3 regions of the Tardiphaga sp. 862_B3_N4_1 genome follow, and region 2 is predicted to be linked to each of the others. Evidence: riboswitches for the same ligand, from Rfam matches in the RefSeq annotation. Region 2 holds a riboswitch; each other region holds the start of a gene.

Region 1 (4,580 bases), 1.6 Mb from region 2:
CATGGGTGACGTCTGTCTTCGGGCAGGACGGATCTGCGCCAGCACTGCCACTGGCATGGAGACGGCTGGCCTTGGGATGGAAAGACTCTCTGGACAGTGTGACGGACGACCAAGTCAAAACGCGTTCGGCCCAGTCGCTTGAGGCTCCCTTCCCATCGCCTTGGGACTTTAATTCGCGATCGGAGCGTTCGTCGAGGCAAAGTGCAAGCAACCGAAAAAACACCGCATGCGGAACGCTGGGCAATCGCTCGTGCTTCCGAAAGTCCTGATGCATTACCCCATGCGGAAGACCGCATTCGCATCAGGCCCAAGGGTGCATCGGGCACCCGGCGTTCCGCACGCCCTCTTTTCGAAGAGGGTCGAAGGAATGCTCATAGCTCGGACGCGCAAGCGCCGCGAGAATGCGAACGCATGTTTTCAGGACAGTGGCTGTTTGAAATTTGAATCCTGCAATGATGCGCTGCCGCTATCGTTCATCACTCAGCGGTGGCTTGAACGTCAGCGGTGATTCCATCGCACGCTGCCTCGCGCGATCGACGGCCTGTGCAAAATCCTGCGCATCGAACCATGGCTCATCGCGCATCAGCGCATCCAGATCCTCGTTCCAGATCTGCGACACCTCGATATCGAACTTCATATTGTGCTTCTGGCTGACAGCCTGAATTCCATAGCCGGTGACGGCCCATTGTTTGCCGAGCCAAAACACATCCCGATGCAGCACCACGTCTACGCCCAATCTCGTCCGGTATCGTACAGAGACGAAAAGAACCCCAACCTGATGAGGGTGAGGCTCTACTGAACCGGTCTAGTCCATCAAATTTTAGCAACATCGTCCAGCGTTGAGAACAACGCCGATCTAGATGCGACCATTCTCGTTCGGCGGCTGTGGATGCTGCGCCTTCTGCGCCCGTTCCGCATCGGCCTTGTTGGCCTCGTGGCGTCCGATCACGCACCCCGCAACGACGCCGACCTTGCCATGTCCTGCATAGTGGCCGGCGATTCCGCCAATGATCGCGCCTTTGATACAGCCTTTCGCCTCGGCCGCAACCGATGAAAACGCGAGACCAGCAACCGCAGTGCACAGCAGCAATTTCTTCATGATAACTCTCCCGCGTGATCGACCTCCTATAAGTCGCCGCTCCGCATTTCGTTCCATCAGTTGAAATATCGCCGACTCACACTCGCATCCGATTCGTGCCATAGATGTCGCAAATTGCGTCCAGGGATAAAACGACCATGCCAGCACCCAAACCGCCTGCTTTCGAAACGCTGAGTCTGCATGCCGGCCAGCATCCGGACGCAGTCACCGGCGCGCGCGCCGTGCCGATCTACCAGACCACATCCTACGTGTTCCAGGACTCGGATCACGCCGCTGCGCTGTTCAATCTCGAACGCGCCGGCCACATCTATACGCGCATTTCCAATCCGACGACGGCGGTGCTGGAAGAGCGCCTCGCTGCACTCGAAAACGGCGTCGGCGCCGTGTGCACCGCGTCAGGCATGGCGGCACTGCATCTCGCCATCGCCACATTGCTCAATGCCGGCGATCACATCGTGGCGTCGTCCTCGCTCTATGGCGGCACCATCAACTTGCTGGCCCACACGCTGCCGCGCTTCGGCATCACCACGACATTCGTCAAGCCGCGCGATCTCGACGCCTTCAAGGCGGCGATCAAGCCCAACACCAGACTGGTCATCGGCGAAACCATCGGCAATCCCGGCCTCGAAGTGCTCGACATTCCCGCCGTCGCCGACATCGCCCACGCCGCAAAGATCCCGCTGCTGATCGACAACACCTTCGCGACGCCGTTCCTGTCGCGGCCGATCGAGCTCGGCGCCGATATCGTGATGAACTCCGCCACCAAATGGATCGGCGGCCACGGCATCGCCATCGGCGGCGTGATCGTCGATGGCGGCCGCTTCGACTGGCACGCCTCCGGCAAGTTCCCGCAACTGACCGAACCCTATGCCGGCTATCACGGCATCGTCTTCGACGAACAGTTCGGCACTGCCGCCTTCATCATGCGTGCCCGTACGGAAGGATTGCGCGATTTCGGCGCGTGTCTCTCGCCGACCAATGCATTCCAGCTGCTACAGGGTGTCGAGACGCTGGGCATTCGCATGGAGCGCCATATGGCCAATACGCATGCGGTGCTGGCGGCGCTCACGGCCAACAAGGCGGTCGACTGGGTGCTGCATCCGTCGCTGGAGAACCATCCGGATTACGAACTCGCGAAACGCCTGCTGCCGCGCGGCGCCGGCTCCATCGTCTCGTTTGGTATCAAGGGCGGCCGCAATGCCGGCCGCAAATTCATCGAAGCGCTGAAGCTGACCAGCCATCTCGCCAATGTCGGCGACGCCAAGACACTGGTCATTCATCCCGGCAGCACCACGCATCAGCAGATGGATGCGGAGCAGCTCAAGGCCGCCGGCATCGGCGAGGAGCTGATCCGTCTCTCCATCGGCATCGAAGCCGCCGATGACATCATCGATGACCTCGCGCAGGCGCTGCGCATCTCGCAAAAGGGCTGAGCGATGCAACTCACCGTCAACGGTCACGAGACCTATATCGCGAATGGCGGCCGCGCATTCGATCCTTCCCTGCCCGTAGTCGTGATGATCCACGGCGCCGGCTTCGATCACTCGACATGGGCGCTGCATACGCGCTGGTTTGCGCATCATGGCTTCGCCGTACTAGCGCCGGATCTGCCCGGCCATGGTCGCTCGAAAGGTGAAGCGCTCACGACCATCGCCGATCTCGCAGACTGGACAGCAGCATTGATCGAGGCAGCGGGCACAAAGACTGCGCGGCTGATCGGCCATTCCATGGGCTCGCTGATTGCGCTGGAGACCGCAGCGCGGCATCCCCGTAAAGTCACGCGCCTCGACCTGATGGGCACGGCAGGGACGATGACCGTCGGCCCGGATCTGTTGAAGGATGCCGAAGCCAATCAGCACTCCGCCATCGACATGGTGTCAATCTGGGGGCTCGGCTTTCGCGCCGAACTCGGCGGCAGTCTCGCGCCGGGGTTGTGGATGCATAGCGGCGCGCAGCGCGTGCTGGAAGCCACGAAGCCGGGCGTGCTGTTCGCCGATCTCAACGCCTGCAATACATACCAGAATGCGCTGACTGCTGCGGCCCAGCTCGAAATCCCGGTCACGCTCATCCTCGGCGAGCGGGACATGATGACTCCCGCCAAGGCTGGCAAGACCCTGGCCGCCGCCTTGAAAAACGCCCGCACGGTGATTCTGCCGGGCACTGGCCACATGATGATGGTCGAGCGCCCCGACGACGTGCTCGCCGCGCTACAGCACGAGCAATAGAGTCCCCAACGCGGCGATGGCTGTTGCACCGCGCGGCGCGCTGTGCTTCCTGTCTGTCGTTATCGGTGCCTCCGCAAGGAGGTGAAACGGGAATGCGGTGCGGGGAAATATCCCCTATGCCGCGGCTGCCCCCGCAACTGTAAGCGGCCATTCCAGGTCCACAAAGCCACTGAATTTGCATCGCAGATTCGGGAAGGCGGACCGGGAGACCACCGCGAGCCAGGAGACCGGCCGGTAACGAGTTTCACACTCGTTCGACGGTGGGTCGACGGAAGGGGTTATATGACTATCCGGAATTTGGCCGCAGGCACTGCGGCCGTTGTTGTTCTGTCCTGCTCTCACAGTGCTGCGCAGTCCAGTGCCGAGCAGCTCTCCGAAATCGTAGTGACGGCGGACAGAGCACCCGAACAGCTCAATCGCACTGGCAGTTCGATTAGCGTGGTGTCAGGCGAAACCATTGCGACCAGCAATCCCGGCTCGCTGGTCGATGCGCTGCGCACCGTGCCTGGCCTCGATATCAGCGAAAATGGCGGCCCCGGCGGCACCGCGAATGTGCGCCTGCGCGGCGGCAATACCGGCCAGACCCTGGTGATGATCGACGGCATCCGCGTCAACGATCCCACGGCTGCATCGGGCGACTTCGAATTCGCCATGTTCACGCCCTCCGCCATCGAGCGCATCGAGGTCCTGAAGGGGCCACAGAGCGCGCTCTATGGCTCAGACGCCATGAGCGGCGTGGTCAACATCATCACCAAGAAGGGCTCCGGTCCTGCGCAGGTCAATGTCCGCACGGAAGCCGGCAGCTATGGCACCGTCATGACGCAGGGATCGCTGACCGGATCCAACGGTCCGTGGTCCTATGCCTTCACCGGCGGCGGTCAGCACAGCAACGGTTTCTCGCGTTACGGTTATCGTATCCCTGCCCTCGAAGCACGTTTTCCGAATCTCGAAAACGACAGCTTCGATCGCGTCGGCGGCTCGGCGCGCATCGGCTACGATGCAGGCGAAGGCATCCGGCTTGAGTCAGGCATCGTCCATTCGTTCACGCGCTCGGCCTATGATGCAGCAACGGGAACGCTTCCGGATACGCCGTCAGCGGCGACGCGTCTGCTGCAAACCGTCTATGGACGCGTCGGCATCGATTCATTCGGTGGCATTCTGACTCACAATGTCACCGTGTCGAATACGCACACCGAGCGGATGTTTGACGACGTCAGCTATCGCACCAACAGGTTGCCGGCAAACACCACCGAGAA
Region 2 (4,580 bases):
CTTGGCCATTGCCTGCGGTCAGACCATCAGCCAGCCCTTCGTGGTGGCCTATATGACCGAACAGCTGCAATTGAATGCTGGTCACCGTGTGCTCGAGGTCGGCACGGGATCGGGCTACCAGGCCGCGATCCTGTCAAAGCTCGTCCGCGACGTGCTCAGCATCGAGCGCTATCGCACGCTGGCCGACGCCGCCCGGACCCGGTTGGAGGCACTCGGCCTCCACAATATCGAGGTCATGCTCGGCGACGGCCTCAACCCGGCTGCCAATTTGGGATCGTTTGACCGGATCGTCGTGACCGCCGCAGTGGAGGAGGTGCCGGTGGCGCTGACCGATCGGCTTGAGGAGGGGGGTATTCTGCTTGCGCCGGTTGGTCCTCATAATGGCGTCCAGACCCTGGTCCGGATCCGCAAAACCGGGGATGGATTGGAGCGAAAGGAGCTCGTGGATGTACGTTTCGTGCCTGCACTTCCGGGCATCGCGCGCGAACTCTGAAAAAAGTTCGTGAACGGCTGTCACGTGTTGGTCGCAAGGTTAAAGGCTTGGTAACGGAGACGGTGTTTACTCAATTCAGTTGTTTGTTGCGTATGAGTGAGTAACCAATGTCCAGCGTTGTCGAGTTGCTTTACTCGCGCCGCGCTCCGCAGGTCGCGGTGCTGGCGCTGATGTCTATCGGTTTTGCCGGCTGCAGCGCCGACATGCAGACACGGCTATCTCAGAATCCAAATTTTGACTCAGGTCAGTCCCGTGGCTTTGGCTGGCAAGGCGAAACCACCGGCTCGGTGCCGCAGCGAGCACCGCGCGCGCCGGTCGAGCGCCAGGAGCTGCCGCAGTATCAGCGCCCGGCCTATAATCCGCAGCCGCAGTATCAATCGCAGGCTTTGCCGCCGCCGATCTCGGCGCCGCAGTCCTATCCGACAGCTCGTCCGGTTGCGTCGGCTGCACCCGTCAGCGGGGGCGGCAACGGTATGTATACGCCGCCGCCCGCACGTGCGCCGATCGAAACCACCGGCTCCACGGCGCCGCGCTCGGTTGCAGCGACCAATGGCCTTGCCCGTGATGGCGGCACCTCGATCATCGTCGGCACCAGCGACACGCTCGACGGTCTGGCGAAGCGCTACAACGTCTCGTCGGCCGCGATCCTGCAGGCCAATGGCTACAAGGGTCCGCGCGCGCTGTCGCCCGGCCAGTCGCTGATCATTCCGCGCCAGGGCGCTGCGGCAACTCCGGCCGTTGCCGCTGCTGCGAGCAAACCTGCCGTCGGCGCATCGACCATGCATTTCGTCAATCGCGGCGATACGCTGATGAGCATCTCGCGCCGGAACAACGTGCCGGTCGCCGAACTCGCGCGCGCCAATGGTCTGGCGCCGACTGCCCAATTGAAGCTTGGCTCCAAGATCACGGTACCCGGCGCGCGTACGGCCAATGCAGCTCCTGCAGCAGCGCCGCTCGCTGCGCCCGTCGCAGCCGTGACGGCCGCTCCGGCTGGCGCGGTCACGTCCGCTGCCGTGGCCCGTGTTGCTTCTGCCGAGCCCGCACAGAAGGCCCGTCTGGCAAGTGCCACGACGACGCCTGAAGAAACCACGCCGGAATCGCCGACTAAAGCCGCTGACGCAACCGGCGCTTTGCCGACGTTCCGTTGGCCGGTGCGCGGCCGCGTGGTCACAGGCTACGGCGCCAAGACCAATGGCAAATCAAATGACGGCATTAATGTCGCCGTGCCGGAAGGCACGCCGATCAAGGCAGCCGAAGATGGCGTCGTTGCCTATTCCGGCAACGAGCTGAAGGGCTACGGCAATCTGGTTCTCGTTCGTCACTCCAACGGTTACGTCACCGCATATGCCCATGCGAGTGAGCTGATGGTGAAACGTGGTGAGACCATCAAGCGCGGTCAGGTGATCGGCAAGTCCGGCCAGTCCGGCGAAGTCACTTCGCCGCAGCTTCACTTCGAGATCCGCAAGGGCTCGTCGCCGGTCGATCCGCTGCAATTCCTCAACGGCGCATAAGCGCAGTCCACGAAGTGTAGTTAGCATTTGAGCAAGCCCGGCCTCGTGCCGGGCTTGATGCGTTTGATCTCGGGGCTACGGCCCACTCCAGCTCCGGAATCTTCAACGCGCTGCCGCGAGTGGGCAGCTTGCGCACGCAAGCTCGGTTGACTGCCGCGCGATGTTGCCCATATGTGAGGATGTCGTGGTTCTTCGGGAAGATTTGCCCGAAGCTAAGAGGGAAGCCGGTGAGGCGTTAAGCCAAGGCCGGAGCTGCCCCCGCAACTGTAAGCGGTGAGCCGCTGTCCATTAAAGTCACTGAGACCCGCAAAGGTTTTGGGAAGGCCGGACAGCAGCATTGACCCGCGAGCCAGGAGACCTGCCTCGACAACATAAACGTCCTCGGGCGGGGTGTCCCGGTGGTGCGGTTGCGATTCCGCGACTGCCGTCGTGGAATCCAGACGTGTCACTTTGGCCTTTTGCCCCCAATCATTGGGGTTAAGCCATGTCTACTGTGTCAAAGTCTACTTCTTCAAAGTCTTCTGCCAAATCTACGTCCTCCCTTCCTGTTGCTACATTGGGAACGCCACGGATCGGTCCGCGGCGTGAGCTCAAGATGGCGCTGGAAAGCTATTGGTCCGGTGCAATCGACGAGAATGCGCTGATCGATGTCGGCGTCGGGCTGCGTGCCGCAAATTGGGCGCGTCAGAAGTCGCTCGGGATCACGGTCATGCCGTCGAACGACTTCTCCTTCTACGATCAGGTGCTCGATACCAGCGTCATGGTAGGCGCCATTCCCAAAGTCTATGGCTGGAAGGGCGGAGACGTTTCCTTCGCGACCTATTTTGCCATGGCGCGTGGATCACAAGGCGCTGGGCATGACGAGGCCTGCACGCACGGCTCTCATGCGCAAGACACGTCGCAAGGCGTACCAGCACAGGAGATGACCAAGTGGTTTGATACCAACTATCATTTCATGGTGCCTGAGCTGGTGCAGGATCAGACCTTCGGTCTCGCATCGCGCAAGCCGATCAAGGAGTACGAAGAGGCGAGATCGCTCGGCTATCAGACGCGGCCTGTGCTGGTCGGCCCTGTGACCTATCTGAAGCTGGCCAAGAGTGCGGATGCGTCATTCGATCCGCTGACGCTGCTCGATCGATTACTGCCTGTTTATGTCGAGGTGCTCGGGGAATTGGCCGACAGAGGCGCAGAATGGGTGCAACTGGATGAGCCATGTCTGGTGCTCGATCTTGACGCGCCGGCCCGGCAGGCGCTGCAGCGGACCTACGCCGCCTTTGCAGAAGCGGTCCCGCAGCTCAGGATCATGCTGAACACTTACTTTGGCGAACTTAGCGACAACCTCGATCTGGCCCTGTCGCTCCCCGTCGCCGGGCTTCATCTCGATCTGGTTCGGGCACCCGATCAGTTCGACGAAGTCGCTGCGAAGGCGCCGAAGGATCTGGTCCTCTCGCTCGGCGTGATCGATGGACGTAATATCTGGCGGTCCGATCTGTCCAGCCTGCTCGATGGTCTGGAGCCCATGGTCGATCTCCTGGGGAGGGATCGCGTTGAGCTCGCGCCGTCCTGTTCGCTGCTACATGTGCCGATCGATCTCAGCCTTGAGACTGATCTCGATCCGGACGTCAAAAGCTGGCTGGCTTTTTCGATCCAGAAGATGGAAGAGCTGGCCGCACTTGGAGCAGCGCTGGCTGGCAGCCGCGCTGATGTCGCTGCAACGCTTGTCGCGTCGGATGCCGCGGCGGCTGCGCGACTGGCATCGTCGAAGATCCACGATCTTGCGGTCGCCAAACGCGTCGCCTCTGTTGACGCGACAATGCGTCGTCGAGGCAGTGACTTTGCCACGCGCGCTGCCGAACAGCATCGACGCTTCAAACTGCCGGCATTCCCGACAACGACCATCGGCTCGTTTCCGCAGACCGCGGAAGTGAGAAACGCACGCGGAGCCCATGTCAGGGGTACACTCAGCGATGCCGCCTACAAGACGTTCCTGCAGAACCAGACGGCGAGGGCGGTTCGCTGGCAGGAGAATATTGGTCTCGACGTGCTGGTGCATGGCGAGTTCGAGCGCAACGACATGGTGCAGTATTTTGGTGAGCAACTTTCCGGCTTCGCCTTCACCAAGCATGGCTGGGTGCAATCCTATGGCTCCCGCTATGTACGGCCTCCTGTCTTGTTTGGAGACGTGTCCCGGCCGCATCCCATGACCGTCGAATGGTGGCACTATTCGCAGTCGCTCACCGACCGGCCGATGAAGGCAATGCTGACAGGGCCTGTCACAATCCTGAACTGGTCGTTCGTGCGCGATGACATTCCCCGCGAGGTGGCGTGCCGGCAGATCGCGCTCGCGATACGCGATGAGGTGGCTGATCTTGAAAAGGCTGGCGCCGGCATGATCCAGATCGACGAAGCGGCACTGCGCGAAGGGCTTCCGCTGCGCAAATCGGAATGGAAGTCCTATCTCGATTGGGCCGTGGAGAGCTTCCACATCTGTTCGTCGGGCGTGCGTGATGACACGCAGATCCATACGCATATGTGCTACTCGGAGTTCAACGACATCATCGATGCGATCGGTGCCA
Region 3 (4,580 bases), on a different contig from region 2:
CGACCGTCGCCGAGACTGCGTTGAGCTTGCCGTCGGTACCCTTCAGCGTCGATTTCTCCACATGCGTCGCGCTGCGCGAGCGCAGGTAGTAGGTCGTCTTCAATCCCAGCGTCCAGGCCAGGCGATAGAGCTGATCGAGCTTCTTGCCTGAGGGATTGGCAATGTAGAGATTGAGCGACTGCGCCTGATCGATCCATTTCTGCCGGCGCGAGGCCGCCTCGATCAGCCACGCGCTGTCGATTTCGAACGAGGTCGCATACAGCGCCTTGAGATCGTCGGGCACGCGATCGATCGATCCGACGCTGCCGTCGAAATATTTGAGGTCGGAGACCATCACCTCGTCCCACAACCCGCGCTTCTTCAGATCGCGCACGAGGAAAGCATTCACCACTGTGAAATCGCCTGACATGTTCGATTTGACATACAGGTTCTGATAGGCCGGCTCGATCGACTGCGCGACGCCGCAGATATTGGAGATCGTCGCTGTCGGCGCGATCGCCATCACGTTGGAATTACGCATACCGGTGGACTTCACACGGTCACGCAGGCCGTTCCAGTCGAGCGTGGTCGAGCGATCCATCTGCACGCCACCGCGGGCTTCCGCGAGTATCTCGATGGAGTCGATCGGCAGGATGCCGCGGCTCCACAGCGATCCATCGAAGGACGGATAACGGCCGCGCTCGGCGGCGAGATCTACCGATGCGGAGATCGAATGGAAGGCAATCGCTTCCATGCTGGTGTCGGCAAACGCCACGGCCGCATCCGACGCCATCGCGATACCCTGCACCTGCAGTGCATCCTGAAAGCCCATCAGACCGAGACCGACCGGGCGATGCTTGAGGTTGGAACGCCGCGCTTCCGGGATGGTATAGAAGTTGATGTCGATGACATTGTCGAGCATCCGCATCGCCGTGGTCACGGTGCGCTTCAGCTGCGCGTGATCGAGACCGTCCTTGCCGATATGATTGAGCAGGTTGACAGAGCCGAGATTGCAGACCGCGACCTCATCATCGGACGTATTCAGCGTGATCTCCGTGCAGAGATTCGATGAATGGATCACGCCAGCATGCTGCTGCGGCGAGCGCAGATTGCAGGGATCCTTGAAGGTGATCCAGGGATGGCCGGTCTCGAACACCATGGTCAGCATGCGGCGCCACAAGTCAGTTGCGCGCACCTTCTTGAACACGCGGATCTCGCCGCGCGCAGCTTTTTCCTCATAGGCTGCGTAGCGCTCGGCAAACGGCTTGCCATAGAGATCGTGCAGTTCCGGCGTCTCGTCCGGCGAGAACAGCGTCCATTCGCCATCAAGCTCGACGCGCTGCATGAAAAGATCCGGCACCCAGTTGGCGGTGTTCATATCGTGCGTGCGGCGGCGGTCGTCGCCGGTGTTCTTGCGGAGATCGAGGAATTCTTCGATGTCGATGTGCCAGGTCTCGAGATAGGCGCAGACCGCGCCCTTGCGCTTGCCGCCCTGGTTGACGGCGATGGCCGTATCGTTTGCGACCTTGAGGAATGGCACCACGCCCTGGCTCTCGCCATTGGTACCCTTGATATGCGCGCCGAGACCGCGCACGCGCGTCCAGTCATTGCCGAGACCGCCGGAATATTTCGCCAGCAGTGCGTTGTCCTTCACCGACTTAAAGATGCCGTCGAGATCGTCGGCCACCGTCGTGAGGAAGCAGGACGACAGCTGCGGCCGCTGCGTACCCGAATTGAACAGCGTCGGCGTCGAGGCCATGAAGTCGAACGACGACAGCAGATTGTAGAATTCGATGGCGCGGGCTTCGCGGTCGATCTCGCGCAGCGCGAGGCCCATGGCAACGCGCATGAAGAAGGCCTGGGGCAGTTCGATGCGATTGCCCTGCACATGCAGGAAGTAGCGATCATAGAGCGTCTGCAATCCCAGGAACTGGAACTGAAGGTCCCCTTCCGGCTTCAGCGCGGCAGCGATTCGCTTCAGGTCGAAGCGCGCGAGTTCGGGATCGAGCAGCTCGGCCGCAATGCCGGTCTTGATATAGGCGCCGAAATATTCGGCGTAGCGCGTGGTCATGTCGGCCTGCGACGCGTGGGTCGGCGTGCCCCCTACAATGGACAGGACTTCGGTGCGCAGCTTGTCGAGCAGCAGGCGGGCGCTGACAAAGGTGTAGTTCGGCTCCTGCTCCACCAGCGTACGCGCGGCCATGATGCCGGCCAGTGCCAGCTCATCCAGCGTAATGCCGTCATAGAGATTGCGGCGGGTTTCCTCGAGCACCGGGGCGGCATCGACTCCGTCAAGGCCGGCGCAGGCCTCGTTGACGATCAGCGCGAGACGCGCCGAATCGAGAGGCGCGCGCGTGCCGTTGGCGAGCGTGACATGCAGCACCGGTGCGGTGGAAACCGGCGCGGGCTTGGCTGCCAGTTCCTCGGCGCGGGTGCGAGCGCGCTCCTCGCGGTACAGGACATAAGCGCGGGCCACCTTGTGGTGCTCGCTGCGCATCAGCGCCAGTTCGACCTGATCCTGGACGTCCTCGATATGGAAGGTGCGGCCTTCGCCGACGCGGCGAGTCAGCGCCGCCACGACTTCGCCGGTCAGCTGTTCCACCGCCTCATGGACGCGGCGCGAGGCCGCTGCCGTGTGGCCCTCGACGGCCAGAAAGGCTTTGGTCATGGCCACGGAAATCTTGCTACCGTCGAAGGGAGATACAGTGCCGTTGCGCCGGATGATCTGCATCGAGGGTTCGCGCGCAGGCGCAGCAAGCGTTTCCGGGGACAGCTGAATCAGCGGAGCGTGAGCCGCATCGCGGCCGTTGGACAGAGCGGAAGAGGAAGTAGGCATCGGCAAGACCCCGTGTGATGCATCAAGCAATGGGGGCTGGGGCCGAAAGGACGCTGCAAAATACACGGCGGAGATCCGCCGGCATTGCCTGCAAGCGACCGCTGGGACACCCCGCCCATGGACGTTCTGGTGTCGCGGCAGGTCTCCTGGCTCGCAGGTCAATGTCTGTTTCAGCCTTCCCGATGCTTGCGCATCAGTGACTTCAATCGAAACAGACTCACTGCTTACAGTTGCGGGGGCAGCGCCGGAATATGACGCAAAACAGCGTCTTTACCGGCTTCCCTCTTAGCCACCAAGTCTTGCGACAGGGCGGACCGTGACATCTACATTTGGTGTGACCCGCGGTGAAGTGTCAAGCGGGCATTGCGATCCACGGCAACAAATCCCGTAGGGCTGTTGGTTCAGTGGACAACCGCTTGCGTGGCGGAAACCGCGGGATCGTTGGCGGTTTCTGAACGATGCGATTCGTTGCCGCCGAGCACCGCGAAGCGCAGAACATCGTGATCAACCGATGGAGGATGCGATGCGCGACCTGATGACGACCACTGAAAGGATCAACTTCAACGGTTTCGTAGAGCGAGCGGGTGCGGTCACGACGTTCGAGACGACGGATCAGATCGCCCGGCGCCGCCTCGACGAGATGCTGAACGAAGCGCTGAGGGACAGCTTTCCTGCGAGCGATCCGATTTCTTCGCTGCAACTCGCCTGAGCAGAATCAAACCGCTCGAAAGCTGGCCCGATACTGGCTGGGCGTCAGACCCAGCCGTCGCACGAAAACCTGACGCATATGTTCGGCGGTGGTGAAACCGGATTCATAAGCCACCACCTTGAGCGGCAGATCGCTGCCTTCGAGACGGTTACGCGCCGTGTCGATCCGGGCGCCTTCGACAAAATCCGCCGGCGTCATCTTTGTTTCCTGCTTGAATACCCGCGCAAAGGTGCGCGCACTCATGCCCGCAACCTCGGCCAGTTCATCCACGCTGTGCGCGTCACGCAGATGGGCCATCACATGCGCGTGGACCCGCGCGATCGGAGAATGCGGCTCGGCCGGCGGTACCAGATAGGGACTGAATTGCGACTGGCCACCCTGGCGCTGCGCCACCACAACCAGACGCTTGGCTACGGCCAGCGCGACATCCGCGCCATGATCTTCCTGGACCAGTGCGAGACCGAGATCGATCCCTGCGGTGACGCCGGCCGACGTCACCAGCGCGCCGTCGCGGCTATAGATGCGATCGAACTCCACATGCGCTTTGGGGAAACGCAGCGCCAATAGCGGCGCATTCTGCCAGTGCGTCGTCACCGTCTTGCCGTCGAGCAGGCCTGCATGGCCGAGCGCGAATGCCCCGGTGCACACCGAGCCGTAACGCCTCGCCTGGAGCGCCGCATTGGCCAGCCACTCTGTAAGCTGCGGATCCGCCTCTGCCGTCGGCAGCCCAGGCCCGCCGGCCACCAGAACCAGATCCCAGGGTTTGTTCGCATCACTGAACGCCAGATCGGCAGATATCCGCAGACCGTTCGATGCACGCAGGGCGCGCAGTCTGCAGCGACAAGTGTGATGTCGTAGCCGTCGCCCGGCGCGACGAAGCCATTGGCCTCCATGAACACATCAAGCGGACCGGCTACGTCCAGCGACTGGACGCCCGGAAAGATCGCAAGAGCAACGGTCTTCATGGTGATGCTTCATTCCGACGGCGAGGACAGGCCCAAGTCATTCTGAATAGATAGTGGTCTTGCGGCAGGAAATCACGGGCGAATGGCAGCT

The links. A riboswitch is a leader RNA that binds a small molecule or an ion and turns the genes downstream of it on or off. The one in region 2 is predicted to bind cobalamin.
Region 1: another riboswitch for cobalamin. It lies ahead of AB8B02_RS17235 (TonB-dependent receptor plug domain-containing protein); the one in region 2 lies ahead of metE (5-methyltetrahydropteroyltriglutamate--homocysteine S-methyltransferase).
Region 3: another riboswitch for cobalamin. It lies ahead of AB8B02_RS30540 (ribonucleoside-diphosphate reductase subunit alpha); the one in region 2 lies ahead of metE (5-methyltetrahydropteroyltriglutamate--homocysteine S-methyltransferase).

Annotation. Positions count from the first base shown of each region.
Region 1 covers NZ_JBPWQB010000001.1:3,613,667-3,618,246, forward strand. The annotation lists gene AB8B02_RS17215 (hypothetical protein) at 467-736, opposite strand; gene AB8B02_RS17220 (hypothetical protein) at 857-1,099, opposite strand; gene AB8B02_RS17225 (O-acetylhomoserine aminocarboxypropyltransferase) at 1,237-2,532, shown strand; gene AB8B02_RS17230 (alpha/beta fold hydrolase) at 2,536-3,324, shown strand; cobalamin riboswitch at 3,371-3,574, shown strand; gene AB8B02_RS17235 (TonB-dependent receptor plug domain-containing protein) at 3,607-4,580, shown strand, end outside.
Region 2 covers NZ_JBPWQB010000001.1:2,062,890-2,067,469, forward strand. The annotation lists gene AB8B02_RS09635 (protein-L-isoaspartate(D-aspartate) O-methyltransferase) at 1-493, shown strand, start outside; gene AB8B02_RS09640 (peptidoglycan DD-metalloendopeptidase family protein) at 601-2,004, shown strand; cobalamin riboswitch at 2,173-2,384, shown strand; gene metE (5-methyltetrahydropteroyltriglutamate--homocysteine S-methyltransferase) at 2,489-4,580, shown strand, end outside.
Region 3 covers NZ_JBPWQB010000002.1:2,796,199-2,800,778, reverse strand. The annotation lists gene AB8B02_RS30540 (ribonucleoside-diphosphate reductase subunit alpha) at 1-2,815, opposite strand, end outside; cobalamin riboswitch at 2,935-3,149, opposite strand; gene AB8B02_RS30535 (hypothetical protein) at 3,339-3,524, shown strand; gene AB8B02_RS30530 (GlxA family transcriptional regulator) at 3,531-4,310, opposite strand.